DNA from 4 places in the Streptomyces sp. NPDC007863 genome. Region 4 is predicted to be linked to each of the others. Evidence: riboswitches for the same ligand, from Rfam matches in the RefSeq annotation. Region 4 holds a riboswitch; each other region holds the start of a gene.
What was found. A riboswitch is a leader RNA that binds a small molecule or an ion and turns the genes downstream of it on or off. The one in region 4 is predicted to bind cyclic di-AMP.
Positions count from the first base shown of each region.

Region 1: another riboswitch for cyclic di-AMP. It lies ahead of ABZ621_RS29030 (LysM peptidoglycan-binding domain-containing M23 family metallopeptidase); the one in region 4 lies ahead of ABZ621_RS26820 (LysM peptidoglycan-binding domain-containing protein).
Region 2: another riboswitch for cyclic di-AMP. It lies ahead of ABZ621_RS15775 (M23 family metallopeptidase); the one in region 4 lies ahead of ABZ621_RS26820 (LysM peptidoglycan-binding domain-containing protein).
Region 3: another riboswitch for cyclic di-AMP. It lies ahead of ABZ621_RS21335 (C40 family peptidase); the one in region 4 lies ahead of ABZ621_RS26820 (LysM peptidoglycan-binding domain-containing protein).

Region 1 covers NZ_JBEYEI010000020.1:181,422-183,609, reverse strand. The annotation lists gene ABZ621_RS29030 (LysM peptidoglycan-binding domain-containing M23 family metallopeptidase) at 154-1,101, opposite strand; cyclic di-AMP (ydaO/yuaA leader) riboswitch at 1,106-1,262, opposite strand; gene ABZ621_RS29025 (tyrosine-protein phosphatase) at 1,657-2,188, shown strand, end outside.
Region 2 covers NZ_JBEYEI010000008.1:295,569-297,756, forward strand. The annotation lists gene ABZ621_RS15770 (PP2C family protein-serine/threonine phosphatase) at 1-621, shown strand, start outside; cyclic di-AMP (ydaO/yuaA leader) riboswitch at 844-994, shown strand; gene ABZ621_RS15775 (M23 family metallopeptidase) at 1,006-2,188, shown strand, end outside.
Region 3 covers NZ_JBEYEI010000013.1:100,301-102,488, reverse strand. The annotation lists gene ABZ621_RS21340 (ATP-binding protein) at 1-433, shown strand, start outside; gene ABZ621_RS21335 (C40 family peptidase) at 518-994, opposite strand; cyclic di-AMP (ydaO/yuaA leader) riboswitch at 998-1,204, opposite strand; gene ABZ621_RS21330 (hypothetical protein) at 1,519-1,824, opposite strand; gene ABZ621_RS21325 (ATP-dependent Clp protease proteolytic subunit) at 1,832-2,188, opposite strand, start outside.
Region 4 covers NZ_JBEYEI010000018.1:131,048-133,235, reverse strand. The annotation lists gene ABZ621_RS26830 (phosphocholine-specific phospholipase C) at 1-30, shown strand, start outside; gene ABZ621_RS26825 (hypothetical protein) at 46-657, opposite strand; cyclic di-AMP (ydaO/yuaA leader) riboswitch at 965-1,150, shown strand; gene ABZ621_RS26820 (LysM peptidoglycan-binding domain-containing protein) at 1,155-2,048, shown strand; gene ABZ621_RS26815 (phosphoribosyltransferase family protein) at 2,042-2,188, opposite strand, start outside.

The DNA.
Region 1 (2,188 bases), on a different contig from region 4:
ATCCTTCCTTTAGGGATGTGACCTACGCGACCGTAAGGAGGGGTTGACGGCGGGTGATATATGCCACCGATAAAGAATTTGCCAAGCCCGGAATAGGGCGAAGGCCCGGCACGCGGGTGCCGGGCCTTCGCCGTGTCCGTCGGTCCGGACGGGTCAGATGGAGACCCCGTGCTGGCGCAGGTAGGCCAGCGGGTCGATGTCCGCGCCGTAGCTCGGCGAGGTGCGGATCTCGAAGTGCAGGTGCGGGCCGGTCGAGTTGCCGGTGGAGCCGGAGAGACCGATCTGCTGGCCGCCGCTCACCGACTGGCCGGCGGAGACGGCCAGGGAGGAGAGGTGGGCGTACTGCGAGTAGTTGCCGTCGGCGTGCTTGATGACGACCTCGTTGCCGTAGGCGCCGCTCCAGCCGGCGGAGACGACCGTGCCGGCGCCGACGGCGCGGACGGTGGTGCCGGAGGAGGCGATGAAGTCGGCACCGGTGTGGTAGCCGGAGGACCACATGGAGCCGGAGGCGCGGTACGGGGTGGAGACGCCGCCGGAGACGGGGGCGACCCAGCCGGACGCGGCCGGGGCGGCGGCGGCCGGGGCCGCGGCGCGCTCGGCGGAGCGGGAGGCGCGGGTCTGCTCGGTGACCTTCGCCGTGGCCTTCGGGGCGGCCTTGACGGTGGCCTTCGGGGCGGCCTTCGGCGCGGCGGCGGGCTTCGGGGCGGCGGCCTTGGCGGGGTTCTTGGCGCCGAGGGTGAGCTTCATGCCCGGGAGGATCAGCGAGGGGTTCTCGCCGACGACCTGGCGGTTGTCGGCGTAGAGCTGCTTCCAGCCGCCGGCGACGTCGTGGTCGGCGGCGATCTTGGACAGGTAGTCGCCGGCGACGACGGAGTACGTGGTCGGGGCGGCGGCCTTGGCGGCCGGGGCGGCCTGGACCTGGGCCTGCGCGGCGGCGATCACGGTGCCGGAGACGGCGGCCGGGGCGGCCTGCTCGGCGGCGTGGGCGCCGGTGGCGCCGATCAGCGGCAGCGCGACGACGGCGCCACCGGTGCCGGCGGCGACGAGGCCACGGGTGATCAGGGTGGACTTCTGGCGGCGGTGCTTACCCTTCGCGGGCATGGCGAATTCCTCTCCGGCGCCTGCGAGGTGAGCTGTCGGGTTCGGACTGGAGATGTCCGGCCGCGGTTCTCACGCGGCTTCACCCCTAGCCGTCCTGCATCGCGGGACCGGCGTACTTCCTTGGGTCCCCCGCTCCTGCCACGCGTGGACGGGTGTGAATTCCGGACGGTGGCAGGATTCGGCGGTCCGACCGGATTGACGGCGACGCTAGACGAGTGGGGTCGGCGCGAACAAGCCACGGAATTCGGCGGGCATTCCGGGACGATCTTCGGGCCCGGAATTCCGGTCACCCTCCGTGGATGACGGTCCCTCGATTCCCTTTTCGGGGAGGGTGGTTGGACCGGGCGGTCGGCCACGATCCGTCACCTTTATGACCCTGCTCACGCGCCGAATTCCATCTCCCCCTCAACCAGGGCGCGTTACCCCAAGACCTTCCAATACGGACAGATCGCCCATTACCGGCCAGGGGGGTGCGCCACGCCGCGCTCGACGGGATGATTGCGGGGGGAACCGATCTCGTACGGGCCCCGTGAACGCCTACCACCAGGAGCATCCGTGACGCAGCAGCTGCCGCAGGTCCAGCCCCTCGAACCCGGCGAGCCCGAGCTCGCGGCGGTCCGCAACTTCCGGGACGTGGCCGGCCTGCCGACCGCCGACGGACGCGCGGTCCGGCCCGGCACCCTCTTCCGCAGCGGCCACCTCGCCGACGCCACCGAGTCCGACGCGGCCTTCCTCTCCGGCCTCGGCCTGCACACGATCTTCGACTTCCGCAACGAGGCCGACGCCAAGGTGGAGGGCCCGGACGTGGAGCTCCCGGGCGTGCGGAACGTGAACATACCCCTGAGCGACCCGGCCGACGGCAAGGAGTTCTGGCGGATGGTCCGCGAGGGCGACCTCGACACGCTGCGGGACCTGCTCGGCGACGGCAAGGCGGCGGACCGGATGACCTCCGCGTACCGCCGGATGATCGTGGAACGGACCCCCGAGCACAGCCGGATCCTGCACTCCCTCGCCGAGGAGGCCGTCCCGGCCCTGATGCACTGCGCGGCCGGCAAGGACCGCGCCGGGCTCTCGATCGCGATCACCC
Region 2 (2,188 bases), on a different contig from region 4:
AAGGGGATGGACGCGGTGGAGGCGGTGGCCGTGGTGATCGGCGCCTTCCGGGAGGCGGCCGAGCAGGAGGCGGCCCTGGAGGGGGTGGCGGCGCGGCTCGAACGGGCGCTGACCCGGGAGGGGACGCGGCGCGAGGGCCTCGACGCCTTCGAGGGGTTCACCACGGCGGTGCTCGCCGAGATCCCGCGCGAGGGCGGGGTCGTACGGATCGTGAACCGGGGGCATCCGCCGCCGCTGCTGCTGTACGGGGACGGGCGCCTGGAGCCGCTGGAGCCGGCCGAGGCGGCGCTGCCGCTCGGGATGGGGGAGCTGGCGGTGGGGCCGGACCGGGCCGACGAGTGGCCGTACCCGCCGGGCACGACGCTGCTGTTCCACACGGACGGGCTGTCGGAGGCGCGGGACGCGCAGGGGGTCTTCTACGATCCGGCGGCGCGGCTCGCGGGGGCGGTCTTCCCGGGGCCCGAAGAGCTCCTCGACGCGCTCGTGGACGACGTGCGGCGGCACACCGGCGGGCGCTCGACGGACGACATGGCGCTGCTCGCGGTGACCCGGCCGGCGGCGGGCGCGCCGGAGCGGCGGCGGACGATGCCGGTGGTGCCGCCGGGACCGGCGCCCCGCTGACCCGCGTGTCACCGTCCGTGGTCAGCAGGTGCCTCAGAGATAACAATTGACACAACGTCAGATTTCAAGGGTTTGGCAAGGCCTCACTGAAGGGCGCTCAACTCGGGCGATTCCCTGCCAATTCAATGAATGATCAAGGGGAACGGCTTGGAATAGGAGTGCCGTGTCTATTAACGTTCGATAACGCAGCGCGGTCGTCCCAGCCGTCGCAAGAGACGGCTCCGTGCGCACGTGCCGAATCCCGTAAGGGAACCGGGGAACCAACCCTTGGGGTGAATCGGGCCCCTCGCACCTCCCCCGTGCGAAGAGCCCGTAGGAGACCTTCCTGCTCCGAACCCGTCAGCTAACCCGGTAGGCGAGAAGGAAGGAAAGGAGCGCGCCTCCGTGGCGTCCAACACCCCCGTACCCGAAGCCCCCTTCGAACCCTTCGGCGGCCCGGGTGCCGTCGGCGCGGACGACCCGGACGGCTTCGCGCCCGGCGCGTACGAGACGGCCTCCTTCACCCCCGCCCCCGGCGAGTGGAACCCGACCGAGGGCTCCCTGCGCGCCGAGAGCCGCTCCGGCGGCCGGCACCGGGTCGTGAAGCAGCGGTCCAACTTCGCCCGCTCCTCCACCGTCCTGGGCGTCGGCGTCATCGCCGCCGTCGGCGCGGGCGGCCTCGCCACCGCGCAGGAGAAGGCCCCCGTCGCCATCTCCCTCCCCGACCTGCCCGACCTGGGCCTGCCGGACGCCCACGACCTTCCCGGCGTCGGCGACCTCCTGCCCGGCGGCGAGGAGGAGAAGACCGCCCCGGTCCGCGAGTCCGCGCCGGCCCCGGCCGGCGGCGTCGCCGCGAAGCCGCTCACCTCGGTCACGTACACCGCCCCGGCCGACACCACCGCCGGCACCGAGGCCGAAGAGCGCACCGCCACCACCGCCGACGCCGGCGAGGCCCTGCGCGCCCGCATCCTCCAGCAGGCCGAACAGCAGCAGCAGGCCGCCCTCGACGCCGAGAAGCTCGCCGCCGAGAAGGCCGCCGCGGAGAAGGCCGCCGCCGACGCCCAGGCCCAGGCCGAGGCCGCCGCGAAGGCCGAGGCCGACCGCATCGCCGCCGAGAAGGCCAAGGCGGAGGCGGAGCGGCTCGCCGCGGAGAAGGCCGAGGCCGAGCGCATCGCCGCCGAGAAGGCGGAGGCCGAGCGGCTCGCCCAGCTGGCCGCCAGCTACTCCATGCCGCTCTCCTCCTACACGCTCACCTCCACCTACATGCAGTCCGGCTCGATGTGGTCCTCCGGCTACCACACCGGCCTCGACTTCGCCGCCCCCACCGGCACCCCGCTCAAGGCGGTGCACGGCGGCACCATCAAGTCGGCCGGCTGGTCCGGCTCGTACGGCTACCGGATCGTCCTGGAGCTGGAGGACGGCACCGAGGTCTGGTACTGCCACCTCTCCTCGATGACCGTGGCCGCCGGCCAGACCGTCACCACCGGCGAGACCATCGGCCGCGTCGGCGCCACCGGCAACGTCACGGGTCCCCACCTCCACATGGAGGTTCACACCCCCGACGGTTCGGGCATCGACCCGGCGGAGT
Region 3 (2,188 bases), on a different contig from region 4:
AGATCACCACGAAGCATCCGTCACTCTGCCCAGCGAGCCCGGCGCGGTCGCCACGGCGCGGAGGTTCGTGGCGGAGGCGCTCGGCCGCTGGGGTCTGGACGACGACGGCGACGCGGCGGACTCGATCCGGCTGATGGTCTCGGAGCTGGCGACCAACGCGGTGCTGCACACCTTCGGGCAGTCGCCGACCTTCACCGTCGAGCTCCGCCTCGACCGCGAGGAGGTGCTGCGGATCGGCGTCACCGACAGCCATCCGCGCTTCCCGCGCCGGCTTCCGGCCGCCGTCCAGCAGGACAACGGCCGCGGCATGGTGATCATCCGGGTCCTCGCCGCCGAGGCCGGCGGACGGCTCTCGGTGACGGCGACCGCCGAGGGCGGCAAGACGGTGTGGATCACGCTGCCCTGGGCCGCGGCGGCCGTGCCGGCCTGCTGAACCGGTTCGCCGGGTCCGGCGCCCGCGGTGAGGGGTGTGGCGGCGCCACCGCACCCCGGGGACATCACCGCGGGCGCCGGTGGGTCAGCGCACGCGGCCGTAGTAGACCTTCGACGACCAGATCCGGTCGAGCTTCACCCAGGAGCCGGTCTTGGGCGAGTGCCAGATCTTGCCGCTGCCGGCGTAGATCCCCACGTGGTAGACCCTGCCGCCCGAGTGGAAGAAGACCAGGTCCCCCTTCTGCCGACTGGCGGCGGAGATGTGCCGGGTCTTGTTGTACTGCTGCTGCGCGGTGCGTGGCAGCGTCTTTCCCGCCTTCTTGTACGCGTAGAGCGTGAGACCGGAGCAGTCGAAGCGGGTGGGGCCCGCCGAGCCGTACCGGTAGGGCGCGCCCTTCTTGGACGCCGCCACGTTCAGGGCCTGCGTCGCGTGGGAGGTGGCCGCCTGGGCCTCGGGTGCGGCTCCCGGTGCGAGGAGCGTGCCGCCGACGGCGGCGAGGGTGAGAGCCGAGACGGCTCCGGCCCGGGACAGCAGGGACGGGACATGCATCTGCGCAGTCATGCGCAACCCTTCGTCAGCCGCCTGTGAAGGATGACCTGTCGGGTTCGGGCAGGCGAAGATGCCCGGCCGCGGCTGCGGCTTCACCCCAAGGGACGGCCGCGCCGGGGATACGGCGCGATCGACCCGTACTGCTCGGGTCCTCCACTCCTGCCGGTCCAATCCTGTCGACCAGACGTCCGGGACGGCGGCAGGACTCGGCGTCCGCCCGGACCGCCCCGCCTGGATGGCGGGGGCTTGTCGTCGTCGAGGATCTTGACCCACGGTTCGGTCGAAAACCGAGCGGAAACGACGTTATGTGAGGCTCCTCACGACTGATCCATACGGGTGGACAAGAGGGTTTCGTGATCGTCGTAGGTTTGGCCGACGAGCCCCGTACCAGCATCGGAATGCCCGATTCCGCCAAATGCGTACACCTGTTGCGCAACTCGCACACTTCATCTGTCGATCGCGCGACTACGCCGGACGGGGGATGGATCCTGCGTCCCGTGTCGGCCGTCCGGGGCTCGACACGACACGTCGGAATGTCAACTGGCCCGCGCGCCGGGCACGGTGACGCGGGCGGCCCGCCGCTCGCCGTCCAACACCCGCAGCGCGCAGGCCAATGTCTCGGTGTGGACCTCGCTCTCGCCCCGCATATGCATGAGCGTCAGGGCCTCGCGCAGCGCCTCCGCCCGCCCGACCAGCGCCTGCGCGGCCCGCAGGGCCCCATAGGTATGCGAGCCTCTGGATGGATTGATCTTCCCCAGGAGGTCGACGACTTCGAGGTAGGCGTCGATCAACTGCCCCTCGGCGCGCGTCAGGGCGGGCAGCGGCGGAAGCTCCGGCACCATCGCGGTCTCACCGTGCCGTCGGCGTGCCGGAGTCGGCCCGGCGCGTGCCGACGACGGAGTCGACCAGGCCGTACGCGAGCGCCGCCGGCGCGTCGAGGACGGTCAGGCGCTCGGTGTCGGCGGAGACCTCGTCCGCCTCCCGGCCGGTGTACGCGGAGAGGAGTCCCGTCATCACGCCGCGTAGCCGCAGCAGTTCGCGCGCCTGGAGGTCCAGGTCGGAGAGCTGCCCGGCGAGCGGCTCGTCGAGGACCGGCTGGCGCAGGGTGACCCGGGCGCCGGGCAGCATCATGCGCTTGCCGGGCGTGCCCGCGGCGAGCAGGACCGCCGCCGTGGAGCCGGCCTGGCCGAGGCAGGTGGTCTCCAC
Region 4 (2,188 bases):
GAGACGGGCGCGCCGAGCGTCACGGGCTGACGGCCCGGCGGGCCCTCACCTCCCGGCCAGGGACGCGCGCCGGATGGTGGCGTCGAGGAGCGCGAGCGCGTCCTCGGCGGTACGGCCCGGCGCGCGGTTCCAGGGGCCGATGAGCCCGTGCCACCCCCGGGACCGCAGCTCGGTCATGATCCAGGCGCCGGACTCGTTCATGGTGGCCGCGCTGCCGTGGCCGAGCCGGTGGGCGGCGAGCAGGGCGCCACAGAGACAGCGGGCGCCACGCGCGTCGCGCAGCTTGTACGGGGTGTTCTGCCAGCCCCACTCGGTCAGCACCCGGCGCGCGTACGCCAGGTGGACCGAGGGGCGCACGTCGGCCCGGCCGATCCTGCGCCAGACGTGCAGCCGGTCCGGGAGGACGGCCCCGACGCGGCCCGGCAGCGGGCGCTCGGCGGGCGGGGACGGGGGCAGCGCGTCGAGCGCGCCCAGGGCGTCGGCGACCAGCCGGTCCACGGGGACGGAGAGGAGGGCCCGCCAGGCCTCGGGGGCGGCGCCCTCGTAGAGGCGGGCCGCCTCGCGGTCGAGGGCGTCGAGGGCGTCGGGGGTGTCGGGGATGTCGAAGGCGTCGGGGTCGAGGGCGTCGGCGTCGACCAGCAGGGCGAGGGGTGACATTCCCCCATAATTAGCCACATATGTCTGCTTTGCGCGTTATGCGCCACCCGTTCCGCACTCAAGTCGGCGCACAATTCCCCTAAAGGCGCCAGTCGCCCTATTCGGACATTGCGCACCCCGTGACGTGACTCACTCGCCGCGATCCACAGGCGGCCCCTCGTCCGTCACCACCCGTGCGGGACAAGGGATTCGGGAACGGTCGCCGAAACGGTAGATCTTGAATTCCGCGCGTTCGATCTTCGGTTTCGCTTTTCCGGTGCATTCACGTCTTGTTCCCCGCCGCATTTCTCGCCTACGGTCACCTCCATTCGGACGGACGCCTAATCCTGCCACCGCCCGAAAGACCTCCCATTGCACCCGACGGCAGGAGCGGGGGACCCACCACACCGCCGGTCCGGTAGCCCGGAGCGGCTCGGGGTGAAGCCGCGTGCGCGCGGCCGGACAGCTCCAGTCCGAACCCGACAGCTCACCTCGCAGGCGCCGGAGAGGAAACCGTCATGCCCGCTCACGGCAAGCACCGCCGCCCCCGACGCCGCCCCGTCTCCCGAGGTCTCGCCTTCGCCGGAACCGGCGGCGTGGCCCTCGCCCTGCCCCTGGTCGTGCCCGCCACGGCCGGCGCCGAGCCCGTCGCGCAGCCGGCGGCTCCGACCGCCGCCGTGGCCGCCCCGGCCGCCCTGGCCGCCGCGCCCGCGAAGGCGCCCGCCGCCCCCGCCACTCGCGCGTACACCGTCGTGAAGGGCGACTCCCTTTCCCTGATCGCCCACCGAAAGGGAATTCAGGGCGGCTGGAAGTCGCTTTACCAGGCGAACAAGGAGGCCGTGGGTGACAATCCGTCACTCATTCACCCGGGCCTCGAACTGACGATTCGTCGGGATTCCGCGAAGCCCGCCGCGCAGACCGCCCCGAAGACCTCCGCGAAGAACGGCGACAAGCCGGCCGCGAAGCCCGCGAAGTCCGCCTCCGCCGGTTCCGCCGAACGGGCGAGCCGGTCCTCCGCCCGTGCCGCGGTCCCGGCCGTCCAGGCCCGGCCGGCCGCCGCGAAGGCCGCGCCCGCCGCCGCCGTCCAGTACGCCGACAACCTCGACGGCTGGATCCGCGAGTCGCTCGACGTCATGGCCCGGTACGGCATCCCCGGCTCGTACGACGGCATCCTCCGCAACGTGCTGCGCGAGTCCTCCGGCAACCCCCGCGCCGTCAACCTCTGGGACTCCAACGCCGCGAAGGGCACCCCCTCCAAGGGCCTGCTCCAGGTGATCGACCCGACCTTCGCCGCGTACCACGTGCCGGGCACCTCGCTCGACCCGTACGACCCCGTCGCGAACATCACCGCCGCCTGCAACTACGCGGCCGACCGGTACGGCTCCATCGACAACGTCAACGGCGCCTACTGATCCGACCCGTTCACGGCCGCCGCGAAGTGGCCGGTGAACCACTCCGTCGCCAGCGCCGCCACCTCCTCCAGGGCCCCCGGCTCCTCGAAGAGGTGACCGGCGCCCGGCACGACCTCCAGGCGGCTCTCGCAGCGCAGCAG